DNA from 2 places in the Bacteroides faecis genome. Region 1 is predicted to be linked to the other one. Evidence: riboswitches for the same ligand, from Rfam matches in the RefSeq annotation. Region 1 holds a riboswitch; the other holds the start of a gene.
What was found. A riboswitch is a leader RNA that binds a small molecule or an ion and turns the genes downstream of it on or off. The one in region 1 is predicted to bind thiamine pyrophosphate.

Region 1 (7,760 bases):
AATAACAGCTTCATAGCCAATCCAGACATCATTTCCAATCACGATATCACCTTTATTATCCCAGGCTGAAGTGATATTTCTCTTGTCCAACTGCCATTCCTCAAAAAATATAGGAAACGGATAATTCGATAAAGAGCGTAAAGTATGATTGGCACTATTAAACAGAAACTTAGCCCCGCAAGCTATCGAACAGAATTTTCCTATTATCAACCGGTCTCCATTGATAGAATAATGATATAATACGTTGTTCTTCTCAAACTGGACAGGATCATTCACAAAATCATTGTATATAGTGTAGTCACCTACCTTTATATCAGGATTATCGATAACGGCATTCAGATAGATAGTCTGAAGATCATTAGTTCGCGGATATATATTTGTATTCATTGTAATTGCTTCTTTATATCGTTTTTAATATAAAATAATAAAATACCATATGACTTATTAAGTCACAAAAGACCTGAACAACAGACTTTACCATTGTTCATCGTCCATATAAAGCGAAGCTATTTACAACGTTGCCATTTCATTGCGTTAAAAGAATAGGGTTCATATCACCTGACAAAGGTACTGGATAATTTTCATATCCCGCACGACATTCTAAGAATTATCATGTATATTTGCTAAATATGCTAACAGTATTATATATGAATCCATTCAACGTAAAAGATAATACAACTATAGATACAGGAAAACTGGAAAAGATATTTCTGGAAGAAGGTATCTGCAAGAAGCTAAAAAAAAACGACTATCTGATCCGGCAGAATGAAAAGAACAGTCAGATAGGATTCGTTTCATCCGGCATCTTCCGCCTGTCACACATCGATGGAAACGCCAATGAATGGATTGTCGGCTATAGTTTCAAAGACGACTTTGTCTGCGATTACCCTTCTTTGATGAGCAAGACAAATTCTACAGTCAACATACAAGCATCTACAGCCTGCGAAGTTTATCTCCTCACTTCAGACAGACTTAACCAGTTTTGGGAAACAGACATGGATACTCAACGTCTGGGAAGACAAATAGCAGAAAATATGTTTGCAGAAATATACCGGCGTTTATTAGGTTTTTACTGCGATACTCCCGAACAGCGTTATCAAGCTCTGATGAAGCGATGTCCTGATTTGCAAAAACATCTATCCCTGAAAGAAATAGCCCAGTTTTTGGGAATCACCTCTGAAACATTGAGCAGAATACGGAGAAAACAGCTATTTAAATAAAAGTCTTGACTTTGGTCAATGTTTTCTTGTCGTATATGCCCTAATATTGCCACCGTAAACAGTAAATTGGCAAAGATATGGCAACTTATACTCATTTTGGCAAACAACCCGATGTACTGAAACATCTGGTACTTTGCGAAGTTCTTCGCAGAGAGAGTTCATCAATCTATGTAGAAACAAATTCTGCCTGTGCTATTTATCCGATGAAACAAACTCCGGAACAGCAATATGGCATTTATCATTTCTTAGAAAAAGTGGCAGAAGGCGACAATCAAGATTTAAAAGACTCCACTTACTTTCAGCTGGAATATACAGAAATGCAGGGAGGCTGCTATTTAGGCTCTCCGGCTTTAGCCATGAAAATAGCAGGAAGGAAGGCACAAAGATTTATATTCTTTGATCTCGAAAAGAGTGCTCTGGATAATGTAGCACTGTTTGCGGAACGAGCAGATCTACTTCCTTCTGTCCACCTGTATCACACCGATTCCCTTGAAGGAGTCATAGCCCTACTGCCTTCGCTGCGTAAAGACACTTTCGTTCATATCGACCCTTATGAGATTGACAAGAAAGGAACATCCGGACTAACTTATCTGGATCTATTAATAGAAGCTACCCGATTGGGAATGAAGTGCTTATTATGGTATGGCTTCATGACTCTAAACGATAAAAGCTATCTGAATTCATACATTATGACCCGGCTAAAAGATGCAGGAATCAAAGAGTATACTTGTGTAGAGCTAATAATGAAATCTATCAGACAAGATACGGTATTATACAATCCCGGTATTATAGGCAGCGGCATTCTGGCTACAAACTTATCGCAACAATCAAAGAAGATTATTCTTGATTATAGTGATATGCTGGTTCGTCTCTACCAGAACGCAACATACAAGGATAAGGATGGAAGCCTATACAGAGATAAGCCCTTCAACTAAATATGGATTCCATACCGATGCTTCACTTCCGCCATCACAAATGTGCTTTCCAGTGAACCCAAGCTATCGATAGTCCCCAGTATATTAAGGATGAACTCTTGGTAATATTTCATATTGGGAGCATGAATCTTCAGCAAGTAATCATAGCTGCCCGATATATTATAGCATTCGGTCACCTCGGGAATATCCTGTATGATCCGGGTAAACTCAGCCGCAATATCCCTGTTTAGCCGCCTTAGTTTGACACTGCAAAAGACTACAAAGCCCTGATTCAGTTTCTCTGCATCCAGCACAGCTATATACTTCTTTATATATCCTCCGCTTTCAAGACGTTTGAGTCGTTCGAAAACAGGAGTTGATGAAAGACTTACCCGCGCAGCCAACTCTTTAGTCGTCAATCGCGCATTCTCTTGCAAAGTACGAAGTATCTGCAAATCCACTTTATCCAATTTCTCAAAAGTATCCATAAGAAAAATATTCTTCTAACAGGTGATTTTAAAGAATAAGACAATCGTCTTATTCTGCATAACGATACAAAAATAGTATTATTTTCTATATTTCAGTTATATATTGTTCGATATTTCTACGCTCCATAACTTTGCAAGAAAATAAAGAGAGAACATTAAACTTAAAAAGCATACGATTATGGAAAGAAAGAATTTACACTTTGAGACATTACAGGTTCATGTAGGACAAGAACAAGCAGATCCGACAACAGATGCACGCGCAGTACCTATTTATCAGACTACTTCTTATGTATTCCATAATTCGGCTCATGCAGCCGCACGTTTCGGTCTGCAAGATCCGGGTAATATCTATGGGCGTCTGACCAACTCCACCCAAGGTGTTTTTGAAGAACGGGTAGCTGTCCTCGAAGGAGGGATAGCAGGGCTGGCGGTTGCTTCCGGCGCCGCCGCAATTACTTATGCTTTCGAAAACATCACTCGCGCAGGCGACCACATCGTAGCTGCCAAGACAATTTACGGGGGAAGTTATAACTTGCTGGCACACACGTTACCCAACTATGGAATTACTACCACGTTCGTTGACCCGAGCGACCTTTCCAACTTTGAGAAAGCGATTCAGGAAAATACAAAAGCCATATTTATCGAGACACTCGGAAATCCGAATTCCAATATTATCGATATAGAAGCCGTGTCCGCAATTGCTCACAGCCATAAAATACCGTTGATCATAGATAACACATTCGGCACTCCCTATTTAATTCGTCCTATCGAACATGGTGCAGACATCGTCGTGCATTCTGCAACCAAATTCATTGGCGGTCATGGCAGTTCATTGGGAGGAGTAATCGTTGATTCCGGAAAATTCGACTGGGTAGCTTCCGGAAAATTCCCGCAACTGACAGAACCCGACCCAAGTTATCACGGAGTACGCTTTGTAGATGCTGCCGGTCCTGCCGCTTACGTCACCCGTATCCGCGCCACTTTGCTACGTGATACGGGAGCGACTATCAGTCCGTTCAATGCTTTTATATTGCTGCAAGGTCTGGAAACACTTTCACTGCGTGTAGAGCGCCATGTAGAAAACGCACTAAAAGTTGTGAACTTCCTGAATAATCATCCAAAGGTGAAGAAAGTCAACCATCCTTCACTTCCCGATCATCCGGATCATGCGCTCTATCAACGCTATTTCCCGAATGGCGCAGGTTCAATCTTTACTTTTGAAGTAAAAGGCGGACAAGAAGAGGCACACCGTTTTATCGACAGTCTGGAAATTTTCTCATTACTGGCTAATGTAGCCGACGTAAAATCACTGGTTATCCATCCGGCAAGCACTACCCATTCGCAACTCAATGCACAGGAGCTTGCGGAACAGGAAATTTATCCGGGAACGGTACGTTTGTCCATCGGGACAGAACATATCAATGATTTGATTGCTGACCTGGATCAGGCACTTGCCAAAATCTGAGGATTGAACTTTCCATCACCGTGATACGTTATAACAATATAACATTAAAACATTGCAGTTATGGAAAAATATTTAATACACAGCAACGAACTGCATCTGATAGACGCAGGAAAAATCCACCAGGCAGTAGAAAAAATGGTGGAATCACTTGATCTTGCCGCAGGATCAACCAGTAATTTTGATCTCTATCAGGTCGTAGAAAGCTACTTTAAAGACCTCGAAAAAAGGAGGAAGATCAACCATGTACTGGGAATCAAAGAAGACCGATATGAATTTGCTGAAGACTTCGGCATAAAATAAAAGAAATTTTCCAATCACACCAGACAAACTGTTCATATAAAACGAGAGAGCCTCACCCAAGTGAAACTCTCTCGTTTTAGCATATATAGCATAGAAATCAATTGCCCTGGTGCACTGTAAGTTGCGGGAACGGGAAGTTGATACCTTTTTCATTAAAGGTTTCATAAATAGTCTTGTTTATATCAAAATAAACTCCCCAATAATCTGCTGTATTCACCCAAACTCGTGCCACCACATTCACACTGCTGGCATCCAACGCATGAAGAGCTATAAACGGAGCCGGATCACTCAGAATCCGCTTATCAGACGTCAAAATATCACGGACAATCTGCTGTACCTTATTATAATCTTCTCCGTAATCGACTCCGACAATCCATTCTACACGGCGGGTAGTCTGTGTATTGTAGTTTGTTACGACTCCACTGCTCATTGCGCCGTTTGGTATATAGATCACTTTATTGTCTCCGGTAGTCAAAATCGTATGGAATATCTGTATTTCCTTCACGGTTCCGGAAACTCCCTGACTTTCAATCCAGTCTCCTACCTTATAAGGCTTGAAGAGCAATACGATCAGTCCTCCGGCAAAGTTCTGCAAATTTCCGGACAATGCCATACCTACGGCCACACCGGCAGAAGCCAGCAAAGCAGCAAACGAAGTTGTTTCAACTCCCAAAGCTCCGACTACGGAAATGATTAAAAGAATAGTCAACAGGATGTTTACCAAGCTTTTCACAAAAGTCTTGATACTTACATCGACTTTTCTTCTGTCCATCAGACGTCCGACAAATCTGTTGAGCATTGATATCAGGAAACGTCCTACAGTGAAGACAATGGCTGCAATCAGGATACGTTCTCCGGCACGGATACCGAAGTCTACCAATTGTTGGGTGATAAGAGTAAGCTTGTCCAGTCCATCCGCATTGGCAATCGCCTCTTCCATTAATTTATCTGCGACGATTTGCGTTGAATCAGCAAGCTGTGTTGCTGTCGCTTGAAATAATAGTAGCATAATTGATATATATTAAAATGAATAAATCCCTATCTTGCTATATTTTAACAAACGACAAAGTTATATTGTTTTTAGCAAATCTAAAAGTTTTTTTTGCTTTCCTCCCGCAAAAGCTGTAATTTTGTCACCGATTCACAAAGTAGGGGTGCCTTAACATGACGGGCTGAGAACATACCCATAGAATCTGAACCGGGTAATGCCGGCGTAGAGAACCAATTAATAAGCAAGATGAAAAAAAATATGATGATGGCCGTCGCCTTATTGGGCGCAGGCTTCCCTGTCCATGCACAAACGAGTGCAGTATCAGACAGTCTGAAAGTAATCAACCTGCAAGAGGTGCAGGTAGTATCCACCCGTGCTACAGCAAAAACTCCCGTAGCATTTACCAATATAGGCAAAGCCGAACTTAAAAAGGTGAACTTCGGACAGGATATCCCTTACCTGTTGAGTATGACTCCTTCCACACTCACCACCTCGGATGCGGGATCGGGAATCGGTTATACGACACTTCGTGTACGCGGAACGGATGGCACACGTATCAACATCACCGTCAATGGTATCCCCATGAATGACGCTGAGAGCCATAACCTGTTTTGGGTAAATATGCCCGACTTCTCTTCTTCTGTAAAAGATATGCAGGTACAACGTGGTGCAGGCACATCGACCAATGGAGCCGGTGCATTCGGAGCCAGTGTCAATATGCAGACCGAAGGTGCATCTATGAAACCGTATGCAGAATTCAACGGTTCTTATGGTTCTTTCAACACGCACAAGGAAACCGTTAAAGTGGGAACCGGACTGCTGAACAACCACTGGACATTCGATGCCCGCCTCTCCAATATCGGTACGGACGGTTACATCGACCGTGCTTCAGTCAATCTCAGTTCGTACTATCTGCAAGGAGGATATTTTGCAGAAAACACATCTGTCAAACTCATCGCATTTGCCGGAAAAGAAAAGACTTATCATGCGTGGAACTACGCCAGCAAGGAGGAAATGCAGGAATTCGGAAGACGTTATAATTCCTGTGGGGAGTATAAAGGAGACGACGGAAAGAAACATTATTATGCTGACCAGACAGATAATTATCTACAAAAGAACTATCAACTTATTTTCAATCATAGTTTCTCTACCGCATGGAATCTGAACGCAGCCTTGCACTATACCAAAGGAGACGGCTACTATGAAGAGTACAAAGACAGTAGCTATCTGGTAACATACGGGCTGAAACCATTTACAATGGATGGAAAAGAAGTTTCGAAAAGCGATCTGGTCCGCCAAAAGAAAATGGACAATAAGTTTGGCGGAGGTGTATTCTCCCTCAATTATACCAACCACCGGCTGACAGCTTCCTTGGGCGGAGGCTTGAATCAGTACCGGGGCAGCAACTTTGGAAGAGTGACCTGGGTGAAGAACTACATCGGCGCATTATCTCCCGAACACGAATACTATCGTAACCAATCGAAGAAAACCGATGGCAACATCTACCTGAAAGCAACTTACGACCTGACCAAAGGCCTAAGTGCCTATGCCGATCTCCAATACCGGCATATAGACTACACCATCGACGGGGCAAATGACAAATACGACTGGAATAAAAACACGTTGCGACCACTCGCCATAGACAAGAAATTCGACTTCTTCAACCCGAAAGTCGGACTGAACTGGAATATCAACTCCAACCATCGCATCTATGCCTCTTTCTCCGTTGCCCAAAAAGAACCGACAAGAAACAACTATACCGATGGCAATCCGGACAGCTACCCGAAAGCCGAAAAGCTGCTCGACTACGAAGCCGGATATACCTTTGCCACTCATTGGCTGACAGCAGGTGCCAATTTTTACTACATGGATTATACCGACCAGCTTGTCCTCACCGGTGCACTAAATGATATCGGTGAAGCTCTGACTGAAAACGTTCCGGACAGTTACCGGATGGGAATCGAACTCATGTTAGGCATCAAGCCGTGCAAATGGTTCCAGTGGGATATCAATGCCACATGGAGCAAAAACCGTATCAAAAATTTTGTAGAAAACATTCCCATATACGATGATGACTGGAACTTATTGGATGTCGCAAGCGTTTCTCATAAAAGTACCCGAATCGCTTTTTCACCAGATTTCCTGCTAAACAACCGTTTCGCTTTTACGTATCAGGGATTCGAAGCCTCTCTTCAATCTCAGTTTGTCGGTAAGCAATACATGACAAACGCCGAAGTAGAAGCATTGACACTGGATAAGTATTTTGTAAGCAACCTGAATCTGGCTTATACATTCAAGCCCCGCAAGGTAGCGAAAGAAATCACTTTGGGTGTGACCGTCTATAATCTCTTCAACGAAGAATATGAGAATAACGGCTGGGCA
Region 2 (7,760 bases), 2.6 Mb from region 1:
CCTTTGGCGAGATCGGCGGCATGGGCGGCAATCTTGTATGTGATGACGCCTACACGCACATCTTCTTTATCCGGCAAGGCAAGATGCTCTTTCGGAGTGACATAGCAAAGCATGGCCGTGCCCAGCCAACCAATCTGAGCCGCTCCGATAGCGGAGGTAATATGATCGTATCCCGGAGCAATGTCGGTGACCAAAGGACCGAGCGTATAAAACGGCGCATCATGACATTTCTCGATCTGGCGCTCCATGTTTTCTTTGATTTTATGCATCGGTACATGCCCAGGACCTTCGATGAACGCCTGTACATTCTTTTTCCAGGCACGAAGCACCAGCTCGCCCATGGTATCCAGTTCCGCAAATTGTGCTTTGTCGTTGGCATCGTGGATGGACCCCGGACGCAATCCGTCTCCCAATGATACGGCAACGTCATATTGAGCCAGAATATCACAAATATCATCAAAGTGCTCATACAGGAAACTTTCCTGATTGTGTACCAGACACCATTTGCTCATGATACTTCCTCCACGGCTGACGATACCGCACAGACGCTCGTCGGCAAGATGCACATTGTGGCGACGAATACCTGCATGAATCGTGAAGTAATCCACTCCCTGTTCGCACTGTTCTATCAACGTATCCCGATAGATTTCCCAACTAAGATCCTCGACTACGCCGTTCACTTTTTCAAGTGCCTGATAAATAGGTACAGTACCCACCGGCACCGGACAGTTACGGATAATCCACTCACGCGTCTCATGGATATTCTCTCCGGTGGAAAGGTCCATCAGCGTGTCACCTCCCCATTTACAGCTCCACAAAGCCTTTTCCACTTCCTCATCAATGCTGGAAGTCGTAGCCGAATTTCCGATGTTCGTATTGATTTTCACCAGGAAGTTACGACCGATAATCATTGGTTCAGCTTCCGGATGATTGATATTGGCCGGGAGTACCGCACGGCCTTCTGCTATTTCCTTACGGACAAATTCGGGAGTGATATGAGTCTCGATTCCGAGCTCTTCACAGTTCATATTTTCCCGGATAGCCACATATTCCATTTCCGGAGTGATAATGCCTCGTTTGGCATATGCCATTTGGGTGATGGCTTCTCCTTTTCGGGCACGGTAGGGAAGGGCGATGTGCTCAAAACGAAGATGGTCCAGACTCTTGTCGTCCCGTCGCATTTGCCCGTATTCCGAAGTGATTTCGGGGAGTTGTTCCACATCGCCACGTGACACAATCCACTCTTCACGTAAGCGTGGAAGTCCTTTTTTAAGGTCGATGCTCATTGATGAATCGCTGAACGGTCCGCTGGTATCATATACATATACTTCCGGATTTGGAGTCACTATTTTTTCGTCTCCTTCGAAGCTGGTGCTGGGCACTTGTTCTACTTTCCGCATGGCTACACGGATATTCGGATAGAGCTTGCCCGGCAGATATACTTTCTGAGAGCGGGGGAATTTTATTTTTTGTTCCATGAATTTTTTATTCTAGTATGATAAAAAAGTAGTCAATTAGACATTACTCATTGCTTATTACTTATTCATTCAGAAATGCGGTTAAAGGCGAACTCGCTTCTGCAACAAAGTTGTCGGCCTGCATGCCCAGACCTGCTTCGTATGCCCGCCTTCCGGCCTCGGTAGCCGCTTTGAAAGCCAGCGCCATTTCTACCGGATTGCCTGCTACGGCGATAGCTGTGTTCACCAGTACGGCGGATGCTCCCAGTTCCATTGCTTCGGCGGCATGACTGGGCGCACCGATGCCGGCATCTACCACAACAGGGATGCCTGCCTGTTCGATAATAATTTGCAGGAATTCTTTAGTCTGCAATCCTTTGTTGGTACCGATGGGGGCACCAAGCGGCATTACAGTAGCTGCGCCGGCTTCTTCCAACCGTTTGCAGAGTACGGGGTCGGCCTGACAGTAGGGCAGTACTATAAATCCCAGTTTGACAAGCTGTTCGGTAGCTTTTAATGTCTCGATAGAGTCGGGGAGCAGATAGCGGGGATCAGGATGAATTTCCAGTTTCAGCCAGTTGGTTCCGAATGCTTCGCGTGCCATCTGTGCGGCAAAAACAGCTTCTTCTGCATCGCGTACCCCCGATGTATTGGGCAGTAGCTGAATATTCGGATGAATAATATGTTTCAGCATATCGTCTTCTTTGTCATCCATGTCGATGCGTTTCATAGCTACAGTTACCATTTCTGTGCCCGATGCCAGAATAGCTTGTTCCATTACTTCATTGGAATTGAACTTTCCTGTACCCAGGAAAAGGCGGGAGTCAAACTCACGGCCTGCAATTACTAACTTTTCCACTTTTCTCTTCTTTTATTTGATTATACATTTGACGTAATTAATAACTCTCCAAAATTCTGCGTGTCTCCTCTGCCGGATCTTCCGCCCGGAGAATCGTTCCGGAAAGTGCGATTCCGTTTACTCCGGTTTCGAGTATGGCGGGTATATCCTCATAGGTGATTCCTCCGATAGCTACTACCGGGAGTTCGATATTCGCCTCCTTCATCTGAGATAAAATAGCGGTATAGCCTTCCAGCCCCAGAACAGGGCTCAGGTTTTTCTTTGTAGTAGTGAACCGGAAAGGACCGATGCCGAGATAATCTGCTCCGGCACGATAATGTTGTACGACGTCTTCGAATGTATTTGCCGTACCACCGATGATAAATGATTCTCCAAGCAGTTGCCGTGCCTCATCGATAGGCATGTCTTTTTTGCCCAGATGCACACCGTCCACTTCCAGCTTTCTGGCAAGTTCGACGTGGTCATCCAGAATTAAGATCGCTTCCTTCTCTTTGCAGAGCGGTTTTAGCTGGAGGGCAACCGCTTCCACTTCTTCGCACGGAGCTTCCTTCATGCGTAGCTGTATCCACTTGCATCCCCCTTCGAGTGCCATGAGTGCCGATTCGAAACAGGTATACCGATCGGTCTGGTGAGTGATAAATTGTAGACTGACCATGCTTTTACCCTCCACAAGCCGCTTTGATGATCACCAGGTTGTCATTCTCCTGCAACGAAAACTTTTCCCATTCGGTGCGCGGAATCATTTTGTTGTTTACGGCAATCGCGATGCCTTGTACCGGAAGTCCCAGTTGGGCTGCCAATTGTGTAAGGGTAGAAGCGGGAGTCATTTCCACCTCTTTGTTGTTTACTTGTACTTTCATTGTCCTATCAGAGTTAATAAGTTGAAAGTAAATACAAAGAGCGTGCTTATATGGAAAGGCGATAAGAAGAAACACAATCCCTACGTCAGTGCTAACTGCCTCAGGTTCCTAGGGTATAATCTCAGCCCCTCTTGGGGCACCCCTTTGTCTTTACGGGAGCAAAGTAAGCGAAAAAGAAACAGATAAACACCAAATCATCCGATTTTTTTTCATTTTTCTTCCGATTCCTGCTTTTTGATAGGATGGGAAAAGACAAACCGTGCCCCGTTCTTATAATTCTTATCGATCCAGATATCGCCTCCCATACGTTGTATGGTCAGTTTGCAGATCGCCAGTCCCAGGCCTGTTCCCTGCACAAATTCGTTGAGCTTCTCAAAACGCTGGAATACCAGTTCCTGTTTGTCCTCGGGAATTCCCGAGCCTGTATCGGTCACGGAAAACAGCATACACTGGTCTTCCTCATCTATTTCATAATCCAGCGTAATGCTTCCGCCGTCAGGAGTAAACTTCAGTGCGTTGTTCAGCAAGTTGGTAATGACCTGCTGCAAGCGTAACGGATCGGTGTAGAGCATATAAGGTTCTTTCGGCATCCGGAGTCTGATATCTATATCCTTTGTCCTGTTCTTTCTGGTCAGCGTAATCATGTTCTGACAATGATTGACCAGTTCGCACCATTCATACTTGAACAGCAGTTTGCCGGATTCCAGACGCGATACGTCCAGTACATCACTGATCAGTTGCAATAATAACTCCGAATTGGTCTGAATGATGTCCGCATACTCTTTTTGCTCCTCTGTTGTCTCTACGGTATCAATCAGCAGGCTGGAAAAGCCGACAATAGCGTTCAGAGGTGTCCGTATTTCGTGACTCATGTTCGAAACGAAGGCACTTTTCAGCTGATTGGCTTCTTCGGCACGCTCTTTGGCGTGACGAAGCGCGTTTTCTGATAATTCCAGTTTCTTTTTATCTTCCCTCAATTGTGCTGTTGTCTTTTCGAGGTGGTTCTTCAGAATCTTTGTCCGGTAATAATAATACAATGAGATGAACAGTCCGCCTATCAGCACAAGAAATGTAAGCAGAATAAACTGAACTTCCGTGCGATACGCCTGGAAGAAAGGTATCGGCTGGTTGATGACAAGTGAATTGAACGGTAGTTTCTTGTCATGGAATCCCCATTCTTTCAGTTTGTTGGCATCAAACTTATATTTGTTGGGCAATAAATAGATATTACTGATGTTTTCTTCTCCCTTGTCCAGAAATAGATAAGCCTGTTCAGCCATGTTTTGCCCTATTCCGGCATATTGAGGCACATATCCGCCGATAGCCCAGTAACCGATTGCGGTGGCAGTCATACTGAATACGGGAAGTGAAGGATTGGCTTTGGAGAAAGCATATACGGAGTTATTCATATACGTGATACCCCGGCTGTCAATTCTCCAGATACCTAGCAGCATCACAGAATTCTTCGGTACTTTGCGCAATTGGTTGACGGCTGCATCGAGGGTGTGCGTACGGCCATCAATGTAGGTAGTCGACAATTCAGGGTAACGTACCATGTTCTTTTTCACCCAAGCTTGCTCGGCAAGTCCGTTGTAAGTATTGTCCGAGATGAACACCAGATGCTCCATGTCCGGATAGAAACTTCGCATCATTTCGATATCTCTGTCAATGTCATATTCATATGTATTACAATATATTACATTGTACTCTTTCATCCTTTCCGTTAAGTCGATGCTTGGAGGATCATAAGTCTGTATATGGATGGAATCTTCCGGTATGCGGATACCGTTGCGGGTTGCCATAGCACAAAATACGGGAAGCTGTTTGTACTTCTCATCTTCGAGATGCAGGAAGCTGCTCCACGCTTCGCCTCCCAGCAGGATGACCAGTTTCGCATTCGGGTGTTTATCCAGAATATTGGTGAGCGTTTTTTTCCACTCCCTGGCTTGATTGAGGTCGGTAGCATTCATGTTTTCTACGATGGTGGAATACTTTCCGCCCAGCAGACGGTACGTTTCTACAAATGTGTTGATATTATCGTAAGTATATTTGGTATCAGAATTGTAGGACGTGACAAAAAGTATCTCCTCCTTCGATTCTTCCGGAGTAGCCGCATTGCTGAAGAAGGGGAGCAAAAGTAAGAAAATAACATCGACAATGCGCCATTTTTTATTTTTCTGCTGAAGTGTCATAATTGTCTGTTTTGGGTTCGGCTGTTGCAAAAATACAACTTATACCTTTGAAATACAATAGAATGTTTAGGTTTTGTGCCGGAAAAAAGGTCGCTGTGAAATTCACAACGACCTTTCCGATAGTATAGCTTAGTTTAATTTTAATGAGTCCGGTTACATTCTTTTTTCTACCACGTCCCAGTCGATGATATTCCACAGGGCGTTCACGTGGTCGGCACGGCGGTTCTGGTAATCCAGATAGTAGGAGTGTTCCCACACATCAAATCCCAGAAGTGGTTTCAGTCCGGCGCGTACGGGATTACTGCCGTTTCCTTCTTTGGTAATATGCAGTTTACCGTTCTTGTCTACTGAGAGCCAAGCCCATCCTGACCCGAATAATCCGACTGCTGCTGCATTGAATTCTTTCTTGAAGTTTTCAAAGCTGCCGAAATCACGTTTGATAGCTTCTCCCAGTTTGCCTGCCGGTTCCTTTTTCGAAGGTTTCGGAGCGAATTGGAGGAAATATAAATTGTGATTCAACACTTGTCCGGCGTTGTTGAAGATAGCTCCGTCCGGGGCAATGGCAACGATTTCTTCTACCGTTTTACCTTCATATTCTGTTCCGGGAACAAGGCTATTCAGATTATTTACATATGTTTGCAGATGTTTTCCGTAATGGAAATCTATAGTTTGCTGACTGATTACAGGTTCCAGCGCATTGTTTGCGTAAGGAAGTTTTGGCATTTCGTAAGTCATGGTCATAATTATTAAAGACATTAATATAGTATTCATATTGTCAAAACTTTAATTGGTTTTGTTATACTATAGTAACAGCCGTGAGCCGTAAAAGGTTCACGGTATTTTATTTTTATTTATAAATGTACTGTATGCGCTCCACTTGTTGCGGGTTGTCATGGTTCGTCCGGCATACCCACTGCCCGGTATTGTCATATTCATAATAAGAGTCCCCGTCGATCCGGTTGCCGTACTCATCATAGAGGCAAGTCAGGCATCCGGACGTTTTCTGGCTGTTGCCGAAGATACGTTGGTAGACGATTCGGGTGAGATAACCGTATTTGTCATATTCATACAGTTCTTTTTGCGAAAGGAGCTGGTTGGGCGAATTGACAAAGAGTATATTCTGGTGCTGTGATTCGGTCATTTTGCCGTTATCATCATATTTGTTGACTGTGTATCCTTCCAGTTCCCCGTTCTTGTTGTACTCTTTGCATTCCGTCAGCAATCCCTGTTTGTTATAGCTACTGACGGTATATCTGCCGTCCATGTATTTGAGGGAGTCACTTTCGATGCTTCCGTCGATACCGATGCGGCGTGTCCGGCGGTAGAAATCCGTTTTGGTTTTGGGGTTTGTCTTCACTTCGAAGATGCAGTGGCCTTGCGGGTCGTATAGCCTGCTGGTTTGTACTTCGTTGGCAGGCTGCCCGTTCTTTTCGGTCACGGATAATACGGTGGTAAGCTGCCCCTTATCGTTATAGATGTAGCTCGTTGTAATGTTGCCGGTGCTGTCGGTTTCGCAGCATTTCGTCAATCTTCCCTGCGTGTAATATTTCACGGCAGTAGGGGTCGATACAATTGCTTGCAGAACGAATGGTGCTCGCAGTGCGTTGGCTTGGTCACGAAACTCCTTGTATTTGTGCGTTTTGAGAAACTCTTGCAGTAAACCGAGCGATTCAGAGTTGACTATTGCCGGCTTCAAGAGCTCAAAGTCCGCCTTTTCACTGAGATATTCAAGATCGTTCAGGTGAGTCCGGGTGCCGGTGGCCAGATAAGGTGTATTTTTATAGTCATCAATAATCTGCCGGATGGCGGTGGCATTTCCTTCTTTTTTCAGGCTGTCGATGCGTTGAAACAGGAAGTCGTCGTATAAGGTACGGACTTCGGCAAGGTAGGGGCGTGGACCTCTCGTTTGATAATATTTCTGCATTTCGGGGTCCTCAAAGAAAGCTTTGAAGTTGGCAGGAGTCGGTGCGGCTTTCACCAGTTGGTAGAGCCGTACGTTTTCGGAGGCGTTGACTTGTGCGATGAATTTTCCGTCGGGATACTCCTTGACATAAGTCCGGTAGATGGCAGGCGAAGGAGTTTTGAGCATTCCTTCCAGCAGTGCTACCTCACGGAGGTTCTGTAGCCTTTGCAACATGGAGGAATCAGCCGGATATTCGGTGGCGTGAATGCTGTCCAGCAGTGCCCGGCTGAAAGGAATCTTGTCTTTTGAGGCTTCCAGCAAGCTGATGATTGACTGATCCGCCTTTTCCCGTATGTTGGAAAGCTGTATCTTTTCCCCTTCACAGATTCCCGGAAAATAGCTTTGGGCGGCTTTCTCGTAGCAGCCGAAGTAGAGGGTGGCTGCCTGCTCGCTTTGTTTGTTCCAGAGATCGTTGAGCACATCCATTAA

Region 2: another riboswitch for thiamine pyrophosphate. It lies ahead of thiS (sulfur carrier protein ThiS); the one in region 1 lies ahead of K6V30_RS01555 (TonB-dependent receptor).

Annotation. Positions count from the first base shown of each region.
Region 1 covers NZ_CP081916.1:248,191-255,950, forward strand. Annotated here, with positions in the region: gene K6V30_RS01520 (CatB-related O-acetyltransferase) at 1-387, opposite strand, end outside; gene K6V30_RS01525 (Crp/Fnr family transcriptional regulator) at 648-1,220, shown strand; gene K6V30_RS01530 (23S rRNA (adenine(2030)-N(6))-methyltransferase RlmJ) at 1,298-2,155, shown strand; gene K6V30_RS01535 (Lrp/AsnC family transcriptional regulator) at 2,152-2,622, opposite strand; gene K6V30_RS01540 (O-acetylhomoserine aminocarboxypropyltransferase/cysteine synthase family protein) at 2,801-4,087, shown strand; gene K6V30_RS01545 (hypothetical protein) at 4,148-4,387, shown strand; gene K6V30_RS01550 (mechanosensitive ion channel family protein) at 4,485-5,396, opposite strand; TPP riboswitch at 5,528-5,624, shown strand; gene K6V30_RS01555 (TonB-dependent receptor) at 5,625-7,760, shown strand, end outside.
Region 2 covers NZ_CP081916.1:3,915,378-3,923,137, forward strand. Annotated here, with positions in the region: gene thiC (phosphomethylpyrimidine synthase ThiC) at 1-1,478, opposite strand, end outside; gene K6V30_RS15220 (thiazole synthase) at 1,540-2,316, opposite strand; gene K6V30_RS15225 (thiamine phosphate synthase) at 2,354-2,971, opposite strand; gene thiS (sulfur carrier protein ThiS) at 2,976-3,176, opposite strand; TPP riboswitch at 3,237-3,330, opposite strand; gene K6V30_RS15235 (sensor histidine kinase) at 3,386-5,368, opposite strand; gene K6V30_RS15240 (superoxide dismutase) at 5,522-6,139, opposite strand; gene K6V30_RS15245 (hypothetical protein) at 6,216-7,760, opposite strand, start outside.